One region of the Arthrobacter sp. GW822-FHT05G07 genome, then DNA from elsewhere that is predicted to be linked to it. Evidence: predicted binding sites of a transcription regulator. Region 1 holds the regulator's gene; each other region holds the start of a gene.
What was found. The regulator HrcA, encoded in region 1, represses chaperone genes, less so after heat shock. The targets are predictions, from matches to a motif close to TTNGCACTCGNNNNNNNCGAGTGCNAA.
Positions count from the first base shown of each region.

Region 2: groES (co-chaperone GroES) is a predicted target of HrcA. The motif match lies at 2,245-2,271, and genes of this name have one in related genera.
Region 3: groL (chaperonin GroEL) is a predicted target of HrcA. The motif match lies at 2,956-2,982, and genes of this name have one in related genera.

Region 1 covers NZ_JBXALT010000005.1:242,799-247,296, reverse strand. The annotation lists gene AC1RJY_RS10370 (16S rRNA (uracil(1498)-N(3))-methyltransferase) at 1-288, opposite strand, end outside; gene dnaJ (molecular chaperone DnaJ) at 291-1,418, opposite strand; gene hrcA (heat-inducible transcriptional repressor HrcA) at 1,469-2,476, opposite strand; gene AC1RJY_RS10355 (DUF3097 domain-containing protein) at 2,668-3,519, shown strand; gene AC1RJY_RS10350 (DUF4870 domain-containing protein) at 3,642-4,055, shown strand; gene hemW (radical SAM family heme chaperone HemW) at 4,091-4,498, opposite strand, start outside.
Region 2 covers NZ_JBXALT010000008.1:257,122-261,619, forward strand. The annotation lists gene AC1RJY_RS15700 (shikimate 5-dehydrogenase) at 1-556, shown strand, start outside; gene AC1RJY_RS15705 (THUMP-like domain-containing protein) at 561-1,790, opposite strand; gene AC1RJY_RS15710 (hypothetical protein) at 1,858-2,220, shown strand; gene groES (co-chaperone GroES) at 2,412-2,708, shown strand; gene groL (chaperonin GroEL) at 2,794-4,407, shown strand.
Region 3 covers NZ_JBXALT010000001.1:549,538-554,035, forward strand. The annotation lists gene AC1RJY_RS02420 (RNase H family protein) at 1-922, opposite strand, end outside; gene groL (chaperonin GroEL) at 1,147-2,772, opposite strand; gene AC1RJY_RS02430 (cold-shock protein) at 3,096-3,299, opposite strand; gene AC1RJY_RS02435 (LytR C-terminal domain-containing protein) at 3,472-4,092, opposite strand; gene AC1RJY_RS02440 (DUF3263 domain-containing protein) at 4,142-4,477, opposite strand.

The DNA of each region.
Region 1 (4,498 bases):
TTCGTCGCGGTCGCCTTTAGCCAGGGCCTGGACCAGCACCAGCCGGACCTCCGGTTGCTCCTCGAACAGCACTTCGGAGGCCTTAACCGTCAAGGTGCTGGATCCGGCGTCGACCACTGTCCCTGTCAGCCGCACGCCGGCACCATCTGCAATATCCACGGGCTCGCCTGTGGTCAGGCGCTTAACCGTGACAGCATGCCGGGCCTCTGCACCCTCGAGGACGAAGGTGGAACCAGGGACTACCTGACCGAGGGAACCCGCCGGCGTGAAGAAAACAGGATTGCTCACCGCTACAGGTTACCGAGCTTGTCCCGCAGCTTTGCGAACATACCGCCGCTGGCCACAAGCTTTCCTTCCGTAAACTGCTCGCCACGCAGCTTGGCCAGCTGCTGCAAGAGTTCTTCCTGGGCGGGGTCGAGCTTGCTGGGCGTCTCCACATGCAGGTGCACCTTGAGGTCGCCACGGCCGTAGCCCCGGAGGTGCGTGACACCCAGGCCGCGGAGGGTAATGACTTCTCCCGATTGCGTGCCGGCCTTCACATCAATGTCCTGTGCGCCGTCGAAAGTGTCCAGCTGCAGCTCGGTTCCCAGCGCGGCCGCCGTCATGGGCACGCTGAGCGTGGCGTGAAGGTCGTCGCCTTCACGCATGAACATGGCGTCGTTGTTAACCCGGATCTCTACATAGAGGTCACCTGCAGGACCACCTGCGGGCCCCGCTTCACCCTGTCCGGACAGCTGGATGCGCGTACCGGTTGCGACGCCTGCCGGGACCTTGATGGTGAGGGAACGGCGGCTGCGGATACGGCCCTGCCCGTTGCACTCGTTGCAGGGATCCTTGATAACGGTGCCGAAGCCTTCGCAGGAACCGCAGGGGGCGGTGGTCATGACCTGGCCGAGGATGGATCGGACAGCCCGCTGAACCTGGCCACTGCCACCGCAAATGTCGCAGCGCTCCGGATGGGTGCCCGGGCGGCAGCAGCTGCCATCACAGGTGGGGCAGACCACGGCGGTGTCCACTTCAAGCTTCTTGTTGACGCCGAACACGGCGTCCTTCAGGTCGATGCGGACGCTGATGAGCGCGTCCTGGCCGCGACGGACACGGGAAGCCGGTCCACCGTGGCCACCGCCTCCACCAAAGAAGGTGTCGAAGATGTCCTGGAACGCGAAACCCTGGCCGGAATAGCCGCCACCGAAACCGTTGTCGGTGCCGTTCTCATTGCCCGTGGCGTCGTAGACCCGGCGTTTCTGGGGGTCTGACAACACTTCGTAAGCGTGGGTCACGGCCTTGAACTGTTCCGCGACATCCTCACCGGGGTTTACGTCGGGGTGCAGTTTCCGCGCCAACTTGCGGTACGCCTTTTTGATCTCTTCCCCGGTGGCTTCCGGCGAGACTCCCAAAACGTCATAGTGGCTGCTCAAAGTCGGTATCTCTTCCTTGTTGTACTGCGGATGTTTCCTCGGACCGGTGTTCAGCCGCCGAGAATGCGGGAAAGGTAACGGGCCACGGCACGAACGGCTGCCATGGTGGTGGGATAGTCCATGCGTGTGGGACCGAGAATCCCCACCTTGGCGCCGGAGCCGTAGCCCGTAGCCACGACGGATGCCTCAGCCAAGCCGTCGTACGGATTCTCGCGTCCAATGCTCACAGTGACTCCGCGGGGGTCATCCCCCATATCGGACAACAACCGGAGCATGACAACTTGTTCCTCGAGTGCTTCCAGCACGGGACCGATGCTCAGGGGGAAATCCACGTTGGAGCGCGCAAGGTTGGCCGTTCCTGCCATCAGGATGCGCTCTTCTCGGCTGGTGTCACTGAGCGATTGGAGCCCCTGGGCCAACGTCTGCGCCAGGCTGCGGAGCTCCGGCGGGCACAGGGCAACTACCGATGGGAGCACCTGCGGCAAGAGAGCCAGTTGCGTGGCGGCAATGCTGCCGAGGAAGCGGGACCTCAGGAGCATCAAGGCTTCGTTGCTTACGTCCGAGCCGGCGTCGATGACCTTCTGCCCTACGCTGCCGGTGTCCGCGATGAGGACCACGAGCACCTGCTTTGGGCCCAACAGGACGAACTCCACGTGACGGACCAGTGCGCGGTTGGAATGCGGATACTGCACGACGGCCACCTGATTGGTCAGCTGCGACAGGAGCCTTACGGTGCGCTCCAGGATGTCGTCAACCTCATCGGGGCCCTCTAGCAACGAATGGATGGCCCTGCGTTCGGCGGCCGAGAGCGGCTTTACCTGCGAAATGCGGTCGACGAACAGGCGGTAGCCCTTGTCCGTAGGGATTCTCCCTGCACTGGTGTGGGGGGCCGCGATGAGGCCTTCCTCTTCCAAGACAGCCATGTCGTTCCTGATGGTGGCACTGGAAACGCCAAGATGGTGCCGCTCCACGAGGGCCTTCGAACCGACAGGTTCCCTGGAATGCACGTAATCCTCAACGATGGCACGCAGCACCTCAAGCTTGCGCGGCTCACTCATTGCTCCACCTCCTGACGACTGCCATGGTCCCTGGGACCGGTCAACGCGGGATCTCAATCGGACCACCACACTTAGCACTCAACATGCCCAAGTGCTAACAAGTCTAGTATGAGCCACCCCGTTGCTAGCATTGAAACCTGCCGCGGCCGGCTTCGGCCCGCACCATAAACCAGCACAAAGGTAGGAATCCCTTGGCTTTCGACAATTGGGGACCGCAGGATCTGTCCGCTCCAGCCAAAAAGCAGCTGCCGGAAGTAGCCGTCCAGCGGGGAATGGTCCTCGAGGACGTCCAGTCCGGCTGGGTGGGCGAAGTCACCCGCGTTGAGAAATCGGGCGGAATGCATGTGGTCTCCCTTGAGGACCGGCGCGGAAAGACCAAATCTTTCCAGCTCGGATACGGGTTCCTGTTGGAGGGCCAGGCCATACGGCTTATGCCTCCTGCTGCCCGCCCTGCCGCCTCTGCCGCCCCTTCCACCCGGACAGCCTCCGGATCCGTGAGGGTACAGGGCCAACGTGCCCAGGTGGCCAAGGCGAGCCGCGTCTGGGTGGAAGGAAAGCACGACGCCGAACTCGTCGAGAAGGTCTGGGGTGACGATCTCCGCGTGGAAGGCATCGTCGTGGAGCCATTGCATGGCGTAGACGACCTGAAGTCGGCCATCGCTGCCTTCAACCCCGGGCCGGGTCGCCGACTCGGCATCTTGGTGGACCACCTTGTCCCCGGCTCCAAAGAGTCGCGCATCGCCGCCGATGCCATGACGGTACCGGGGGCTGCAGGAAACGTTTTGATTGTCGGCCACCCCTACGTGGACGTCTGGCAGGCCATCCGGCCAAAGGTCCTGGGCATTGAGGCATGGCCGGAAGTCCCCCGCGGGATCGACTGGAAGACGGGAATCCTCAGCGCGTTCGGCTGGCCCCACGAGACTGCCGAGGACATAGGCTTGGGCTGGCAACGTCTCCTTGGTGCAGTACGCACGTATGCCGACCTCGAGGCATCGCTGCTGGGACGCGTTGAGGAAGTCATCGATTTCCTGACAGTTCCCTGAGGCAACGTCCACGAAGGAACATCAACCACCGTGTCAAAGGGGCGTTGGTCCCGGGAAGCACGTTGGGGCCGGTATTCTGGGACAGCAACACCGCAGCATCTTTACAGCAAAGGGAAGACACCGTGGCAGATAACGCTCCTGAAGAACCGGGCAGCGCCGCAGGCCGGCCCCAGTACCATGGCGCGCCTGCCAACGCACTACCGTTGACGGCCAGCGAGGACAGGCAGTGGGCTACGCTGGCCCACTTCGGCGGCATCCTGGGATGCCTGCCGTCCCTTCTGATCTACTTGATTTTCCGGGATCGCGGGCCGTTCACCGCGCAGGAATCAAAAGAAGCCCTGAACTTCACGCTGCCTCCCACCATCGCTGCAGTGCTGGCCAACATCCTGGTGCTGCTGCCCGTGGTGGGCAACATCTTCGCCGTCATCGCCACGGCTATCTGGGTGGCACTGACGTGCTTCTCCGTCTCGGCGGGAATCCGGGTCAACCACGGGCAGCCTCACCGTTACAAGGTCAACCTGCGCTGGATTAAGTAGCCCGCCCTCCCCCTCCAGAGGGAAGGGCGCAGAGGTTAGTCGGGAAGAATCCTTCGGACTACGGCGTCAGCCAAGAGCCGACCCTTCAGGGTCAAGACCAGGCGACCCTTGAATGCCTGCACCGGGTCAACCAGTTCATCGGCAATCAGCCCGGCCATCGCATGCCGTCCGATCGCGTCCAAGGCGTCCACGGACAACCCTGTTCCAAGCCGCGCTTCAAGCATGATGCGCTCAACTTCCCGGGTTTCGACGTCGAGGGTTTCCCGTCCGGCAGCCGGTGAGGTTCCGCTCCCGAGCCGTGAGGCATACGCCGTGGGGTGCTTGACGTTCCACCATCGGACACCCCCCACGTGGGAGTGGGCTCCGGGGCCGATGCCCCACCAGTCATCTCCGCGCCAATAGGCAAGATTATGCCGGCAAGCCTGTTCCGGCGTCCGGGACCA
Region 2 (4,498 bases), on a different contig from region 1:
CGATTCGGTGAACACCATCGTCAACGACAATGGCGTGCTGACTGCCTACAACACGGACTACATCGCCATTGCCCGGCTGCTGAAGGACCATCAGGTTCCCAACAGCCACAGCGTGCTCCTCCGCGGTGCAGGCGGCATGGCGAAGGCCGTAGCCGCAGCACTTCGGGACGCCGGGTTCACCGCCGTCACCATCGTGGCCCGCAACGAGGACACCGGCCGCGCGCTGGCAGATCTCTACGGCTTCGCTTGGCAGGATGACGTCAACGGCTCCACAGCCGATCTCATCATTAACGTCACGCCGCTGGGAATGGCTGGTGCGGATGAAACCGCCCAGTCCTTCGACGACGCCACGATCGCCGCTGCACAGGTGGTGTTCGACGTCGTCGCCTTGCCTTCGGAGACGCCCCTTATCTCCGCCGCACGCTCCGCCGGTAAGCCTGTGATCACGGGTGCCGAGGTCATCGCCATCCAGGCTGAGGAGCAGTTTGTCCTCTACACGGGTGTGCGACCTAGCGCCGAGCAGGTCCGGGAAGCCTCGGAGTTCTCGCGCCGCTGACGCTCTAGGCCGTCACCGGCTCCACGACAACAGCCACTCTTTCCTCGCCGATCCTGGTGAGGACCAGGGTGGCTGTTTTCGCATCCTTGCCTTTGACGGGCTTGGCAGGCAGCAATTGCTTCCGAAGTTCTTCCGGCGTCACGGCAGTGCCGCGCTTCTTGATGTCCAGCACAGTGATGCCCTGGTTTTTCACCCAGGCCTTCAGGGCCTTGACGTTGTACGGCATCACCTCAAGCACCTTGAAGGCGCGGGCGAAAGGGGTGTCGTGAAGCTCGGGGGCGCAGATGTAGGCGATGTGCTCGTCCACGAGGTGCCCGCCCAGCCTTTCGGCGACGTCGGCCACCAGTCCTGCGCGGATCACCGCACCATCCGGTTCGTAGAGGAAGCCCTCAACGGGCCCGACGACGGCTACCGGACCGCCGTCGAAATCCGCGCCGCTGGTGATTTCAGCGGCGCCCTGGTTGCCGATCACCAGCGCGGCCCGACGCACGCCGGGGCGCGCCACAGCGTTGAACCAGAGGGTCACTTCGGTGACGTCTCCGCCCACTGAGACCCACTGGGCTTCACAGCCTGGGGGCACGGAGTCGTGGGGAATGCCGGGACCCATCTTGACGCCGATAGCGCGGCCGGTCGCCGCCAGACGTTCTACGAAGGACAGCGGGGGAGAGAAGGCTTCAGGATCCCAAATCCGCTTGGTTCCGGACGTGGACGTGGTTCGGCGGGCAGGATCCAGCCATACCCCGTCCATCCCGTCCAACTCTACGGAGGTTGCATCCGCATGCACCACGGTGGCATGCGGGAAGGGCATGAGATTGATGGTGGCGCAGGCGGCAGTGGTTTCATCCATCTCAACGGCGGTCACGGAAATGTCCATTGACGCCATCGCCATGGAATCGGCGCCAAGGCCGCAGCCGAGGTCTGCAACGTGCGAGATGCCGGCCTTCGCAAAGCGCTCCGCGTGCCGGGCTGCGACGTTCAATCGCGTGGCCTGTTCCAAACCGGCTTGGGTGAACAGCATCTGCCGGGCAAACTCGCCGAACTTTGCCTCTGCGCGTGTCCGCAGCCGGGATTGCGTGAGCACCGCGGCCACGAGTTCGGGGGAGTGACCGGCCTTCCGAAGGTGCGCGTTGACGCTGAACGAATCGGCCTCCCGGTAGGGCCCCAGGGAGGCAAGAAGTTCCCATCCTTCAGTGGTCAGCAAGGGGGCGATCTGTTCCTGCGGTGCGTGAGGCATGGGATCAAGCCTAACGGCGCGGCACTTGACAGCGTGACCGGCTAATCAGCCCGATAAGGTTGTTTTCATGGAAGACAACGCAGCCCCGCACCCCTCAACCATGGCAAAATTCGCGCGCCCCGCCCTCATAGCAGGGGGAGTGATCGCGGTGGTGTGCATCGGCCTGCTCGTCATTATCTTCGCGTTGGATTCCTTCAATGCCGCCACCTACTCCGTCGCTGGCAAAAGCGTCAATGACGCCACGGATGAAGCGCGAGGCATCCGCGAACTTTACAGCGGAGCCAGGACCGGTGGAATCATCACGCTGGTGATCTCCGGCGTCATGGCCGTTGCCGCCGCCGTGGTGCTGTATCTGAACCGTGGCAACGCTCCGCTGGACGAAGACGATGACGGCGAAGACTACGATCTGGACGACCTCACCGGCAGGTGACGAACGTTCACCCATGACGAAATGCTGGCACTCACCTTGACCGAGTGCTAACGCTTACATAGAGTCTTGTTAGCACTCTCCCCCGGAGGGTGCTAATCACGCCAAGCGTCTTCCGGCACCGCGACGACGGTTGTACGCTCCGGCACCCTAGTTCTTAGTCCATGAATCAGCTCATGAAAAGGAGAGTCCGAGTGTCGGTCTCGATTAAGCCTCTTGAGGATCGTATTGTTGTTCGCCCGCTCGAAGCAGAGCAGACCACGGCTTCCGGCCTGGTAATTCCGGACTCCGCACAGGAGAAGCCGCAGGAAGGCGAAGTTGTTGCAATCGGCCCCGGCCGCTTCGATGACAACGGCAACCGCGTACCGGTTGACGTAGCTGTTGGCGACGTCGTCATCTACTCCAAGTACGGTGGAACCGAAGTCAAGACCGGCGGCAACGAGTACCTCGTTCTGTCCGCCCGCGACGTCCTTGCGATCGTCGTAAAGTAACTTCCCGGAGCCCCGCACCGCCGCCGCGTTGGAATCATTCCAACCCGTCAGCGGTGCGGGTTTTCTGTCTTGAAAGGACACAACCATGGCAAAGCAGCTTGCTTTTAACGATGCTGCCCGCCGGTCTCTTGAGGCCGGTATCGACAAGCTCGCCAACACTGTCAAGGTGACGCTTGGCCCGCGCGGCCGCAACGTCGTGCTGGACAAGAAGTGGGGCGCTCCCACGATCACCAACGACGGCGTGACCATCGCCCGCGAAGTTGAGCTTGACGACCCCTACGAGAACCTTGGCGCACAGCTGGCCAAGGAAGTAGCCACCAAGACCAACGACGTCGCCGGTGACGGCACCACCACGGCTACCGTGCTGGCACAGGCGCTGGTCAAGGAAGGCCTCCGCAACGTTGCTGCCGGCGCAGCTCCGGGCGAGATCAAGCGCGGCATCGAGGTTTCCGTCGAAGCCGTCGCCGCCCGCCTCCTGGAGAACGCCCGCGAAGTTGAAGGCACCCAGGTTGCCAGCGTTGCAGCCATCTCCGCGCAGAGCGACGAGGTTGGCGAACTGCTGGCTGAAGCATTCGGCAAGGTTGGCAAGGATGGTGTGATCACCATTGAAGAGTCCTCCACCACCCAGACCGAACTGGTCCTCACCGAGGGCATGCAGTTCGACAAGGGCTACCTTTCCCCGTACTTCGTCACCGACGCTGAGCGCCAGGAAGCCGTCCTTGAGGACGCCCTCATCCTGATCAACCAGGGCAAGATCTCCTCGCTGCAGGACTTCCTGCCGCTGCTGGAGAAGGCCCTGCAGGCAAACAAGCCGCTCTTCATCATCGCTGAAGACATCGAAGGCGAAGCCCTTTCCACGCTGATCGTCAACCGCATCCGCGGCACGCTCAACGTTGTTGCCGTCAAGGCTCCGGGCTTCGGCGACCGCCGCAAGGCCATGCTCCAGGACATCGCCACGCTCACGGGCGCCCAGGTTGTTTCCCCGGACCTCGGCCTGACCCTGGACACCGTTGGCCTGGAGGTGCTTGGTACCGCGCGCCGCATCACGGTGACCAAGGACAACACCACCATCGTTGACGGCGCCGGCACGGCCCAGGACGTTGCCGACCGCGTTGCACAGCTGCGTGCTGAGCTCACCCGGACGGACTCCGACTGGGACAAGGAAAAGCTGCAGGAACGCCTGGCCAAGCTGGCCGGCGGCATCGGCGTGATCAAGGTTGGCGCAGCCACCGAGGTTGAGCTGAAGGAAAAGAAGCACCGCATCGAGGACGCAGTTTCCTCCACGCGTGCAGCCCTCGAAGAAGGCATCGTTTCCGGTGGCGGTTCCGCTCTCATCCACGCCCTCAAGGCACTGGACGAGTCCCCGGCCGTGAAGGCGCTCGAAGGCGACGCAGCAGCTGCTGTGGGCATCGTCCGCCGCGCCCTGGTTCAGCCGCTGCGCTGGATCGCCCAGAACGCAGGCTTCGACGGCTTTGTTGTTGTTGCCAAGGTTTCCGAGCTCGAAGCCAACCACGGCTTCAACGCCAAGTCCGGCGAGTACGAGGACCTGATCGCCGCTGGCGTGATCGACCCCGTCAAGGTCACCCGTTCGGCTCTCCGCAACGCCGCTTCCATCGCTGCCCTGGTTCTCACCACCGAGACCCTGGTTGCCGAGAAGCCGGCTGAGGAAGAAGACGCACACGCAGGCCACCAGCACTAACGGCCTGTTTTACAAAGGCCCCGGTCACGTTGACCGGGGCTTTTGTTGTCTGCGGCTTTGCGCGGGGCGGCTATTGTGAGCGTACGACGGC
Region 3 (4,498 bases), on a different contig from region 1:
CCAATGCCATCATCATGGCGTCCCGTGTCCAGAACCTGCCCGAGCTGCCAATCTCCGCGAAGTCCGGGTGGAGCAGCACGCCGATCCTGCCAATATCAGCCCTCACGTCAGGCTTGAGCAGTTCCCGCTCCAAAGCCAGGACTGTGTCCTCAGCCGACAGTTGCTGCGTGGAAGCGTCAACATCCAGTTCACTGAAAAGATCAGCTTGGCCAAACATGCCGGACTCGCCAAAGAGTGTCGGCTCAAAGTGCGGCCGGGAGCTGCGGTCAGCCTTCGGGGGTGCAGAACCGACGGCTGCCGGGGAGACTCCGGCGGCAGCGGTTGCCGGGACGGGCATGGACGAACGGGCCTGTACGCGCTCTTCCGCACGCGGCTGAGACTCAACATCCGCCTGTGCCTTGCCTTGCACCTGAGCCTTGGTCTGTGCCTGTGCCTGTGCCGTACCCTCCCCCTGCGCACCGGGGAACCCAGGGCCGGCCCTGTGCGCTACGCCCTGCTGGTAGGCCGTGGCAACTGCGCGAGCACGCTCGTCTGCGGCCTCGTTGAGGTCGTGGCCCGCGTGGCCCTTGACCCATTCGAAGGTGTATTTGCGGCCAACGATCGCTTGGTCAATGTCTTTGAGAAGGTCCACGTTCAGCACGGGCTTGCCGTCTGCCTTCCGCCAGCCCTTCCGTTTCCAACCCGGCATCCACTTGGTGATGCAGTTGATGACGTATTGGCTGTCGCAAAGGATCAGCAGCTCTTCCTGCGGCACGTGGGCCGTGGACCGGAACAGGTCCAGGACGGCCATCAGTTCACCCTGGTTGTTGGTACCGTGCGGCCAACCTCCTGCTCGCCAACAGGAGTCATCAACGTACCAGGCCCAACCGGCCGGCCCAGGATTACCGAGGGCGGAACCATCGGCGGCAGCAATAATCGTCATGGGTTAATCCTGCCAGACCACACCGACACTGAAACCGTGATAGTACCCAAGTGAGTCGTAGTAGATGCCGTTTTGAACACTCAATAGGGCATCTGCTGCTACCTACTTGGGTGACGCAGCCAGGGGTGCCGACGCAGAACGGCGGTCCCCACCACATGGTGAGGACCGCCGTCGTCATGCTGTTCAGCGTGAGGCTGGGCGCTGTATCGCTACAGCAGGGAGGCTTAGAAGCCGCCCATGCCGCCCATGTCGTCGCCGCCGGGAGCCGGAGCGTTCTTCTCCGGCTTGTCGGCAACTACGGCCTCGGTGGTCAGGAAGAGACCAGCGATGGAAGCAGCGTTCTGGAGAGCCGAGCGGGTGACCTTTACGGGGTCGTTGACGCCGGCAGCCAGAAGGTCTTCGTAGACACCCGTGGCAGCGTTCAGGCCGTGGCCGGAAGGCAGGCCGCGAACCTTGTCCACCACAACGCCCGGCTCGAGGCCGGCGTTGAAGGCGATCTGCTTCAGCGGTGCGTCGATGGCAACCTTGACGATGTTGGCACCGGTTGCCTCGTCACCCTGGAGGGTGAGGTTGGCGAATGCCTTGGCGCCAGCCTGGATGAGGGCAACGCCACCACCGGCAACGATGCCTTCTTCAACAGCAGCCTTTGCGTTGCGGACTGCGTCCTCAATGCGGTGCTTGCGTTCCTTGAGCTCAACTTCGGTTGCGGCACCGGCCTTGATGACTGCAACGCCGCCGGCCAGCTTGGCCAGGCGTTCCTGCAGCTTCTCGCGGTCGTAGTCGGAGTCGGAGTTCTCGATCTCGGCGCGGATCTGGGCCACGCGGCCTGCGATCTGCTCGGCGTCGCCGGCACCTTCAACGATGGTGGTCTCGTCCTTGGTGACAACAACCTTGCGGGCGGTGCCCAGGAGTTCCAGGCCAGCGTTTTCGAGCTTGAGGCCAACTTCTTCGGAGATGACCTGACCACCGGTGAGGATGGCGATGTCGGCAAGCTGTGCCTTGCGGCGGTCACCGAAGCCCGGAGCCTTGACGGCAACGGACTTGAAGGTGCCACGGATCTTGTTGACGATCAGGGTGGCCAGGGCCTCGCCCTCGATGTCTTCGGCGATGATCAGCAGCGGCTTGTTGGACTGCATGACCTTCTCCAGAACCGTGACGAGTTCCTTCACGTTGGAGATCTTGGAGTTGACGATCAGGATGTACGGGTCCTCGAGGACCGTTTCCTGGCGCTCTGCGTCGGTGACGAAGTAAGCCGAGATGTAGCCCTTGTCGAAGCGCATGCCTTCGGTGAGTTCGAGCTCCAGGCCGAAGGTGTTGGATTCCTCGACCGTGATGACGCCTTCCTTGCCCACCTTGTCCAGGGCTTCGGCGATGAGGCTGCCGATTTCCGGGTCGCCGGCGGAGATGGAAGCCGTAGCTGCGATCTCTTCCTTGGTTTCGATTTCCTTGGCGGAGGCCAGCAGTTCGCTGATGACTGCCTCAACAGCCTTCTCGATACCGCGCTTGAGGGACAGCGGGTCGGCGCCGGCGGCAACGTTGCGCAGGCCTTCCTTCACCAGTGCCTGGGCCAGTACGGTTGCAGTGGTGGTACCGTCGCCAGCGACGTCATCCGTCTTCTTGGCAACTTCCTTGACCAGTTCTGCACCGATCTTCTCGTAAGGATCGTCCAGTTCGATCTCCTTGGCGATGGAAACACCATCGTTGGTGATCGTGGGGGCGCCCCACTTCTTTTCGAGGACGACGTTGCGTCCACGCGGGCCGAGGGTGACCTTGACGGCGTCTGCGAGGATGTTCAGGCCCCGCTCGAGGCCGCGGCGAGCCTCTTCATCAAATGCAATGATCTTGGCCATAACGGCGGTAGTCCTTTCGGGACAGTCGTTAAGAAGGTACCTGTCAGATGGGGTGCCCGCGACGGACGGTCCTTTGCTTGCGGCCTCTGTATGCCCCGCGCTCCGGACCTCACCCCACCAAGGTGTTTCTTGATCCTCCGCCGGTCCAATGCCTGTCCGCCGCCGGGGTTAGCCGGGCCGGGTTTAGCAGTCGAACCATAGGAGTGCTAAATCAATAATTAGCACTCGACCGGGGAGAGTGCAAGCAGAGATGCCACTTTGCTCTACATACAAAGGGATTTCAGCCGAGGGCTGACGTGACGGGCACGGATCCAGGAGCGGAACTACGCGACGCGAACACCTTCGGCTTGTGGGCCTTTCTGCCCCTCCCCCAGTTCGAACTCAACCCGCTGACCTTCTTCGAGGGCGCGGAAGCCATCCATCTGGATGGCGGACCAGTGCACAAAGACGTCGTCGCCGGATTCATCCACAGTGATGAAGCCGTATCCTTTTTCGGCGTTGAACCATTTGACGGTTCCCAAAGCCATGATGCCCACACTTTCGCAGTAGCCAAGACCGGTAGCCGGGATCTCCGTACCGGAATTAATCCACTGTAACCATTGTCACTGGCACCGCGCTGCTGTGGATGGCCAAGGCACCGCTTTTGTTATTGAGGCTTAACCGAGTTGGGGAATTTCAGCTGCGGAAGGGGCCTGGAGCTTATTGGTAACCGGGCCCGGCCACAACCACCAGCGGCTGTTGAACCTCGGGCGTTTCCACGATGGTCTGGATGCCCAGTAGCGTACCCAAGGCCTCCGCGTTGGCCTTCTGCTCGGGCGCGTTGTAGAAGATTACGGACGTCTGCTGCGGCAGTCCGCCCCAGTTTCCTACCGTGCTCAGCGCCCAACCGTCGCCCTGGACGAGGCCTGCCACACGCCCTGCCAAGCCCGCAGTCCCCGCGCCGTTGTACACAGCCACCGGAGTGCTCTTATCCACCGGCGCGGACGACGGGGTAGCAGAAGGAGATTCCGACGGCGTCGGTTCGCTGCTGGGTTCGCTGGAAGCGGTAGGTGCGCTGCTGGATTCGGTGGGTTCAGCGGACGGCGCCGTAGATGTCTGCTGGGGTGCCGGCGTCGTGGTGTTCGACGAAGCGCTGGGTGCTACCAGCCCAAGGTTGGGGAGGATCAGGAAGGCCACCAGCCCAAGCACCAAGGCCACTGCCCCAACGGTCAGGACCGGCCACAGAGTGGGGCGTGCGGTCTCTTGGGCGTCGCGGTGAACGCCTTGACGGGACGTGTTCTGCGGAACCCGGTCGAATTCGTCCTTGGCATATTTGGTCATGGTGAAGCCGTGTCCTTGCTGGTTGCTGCTGACAGATCAGCCTGGCGATTTACGCGTCGGACCCCAAGCGACGTGCAGTCCTCGCGCGCTGGCGGGACGTACGTAGTCTACGCAATCTCTTGACGAGCATGGGATCGTGGGCCAACGCGTCCTCGGTATCAATGAGCGCGTTCAGGATCTGGTAATAGTGTGTGGCGGAGAGATCGAACAGCTCCCGGATAGCCTGTTCCTTGGCCCCGGCGTACTTCCACCATTGCCGCTCCAGCGCCAGCATCTGCTGGTCCCGTTCACTCAACGGAGAGTCACTACGGGTCTCGGCCGCGAGGTCCTCAAGGGCAAAGCCGGTGCTCTGCGACGCCATCGGTTCCGGTACTGGTTCTGCCACGGCACACTCCTTCGACGCTTG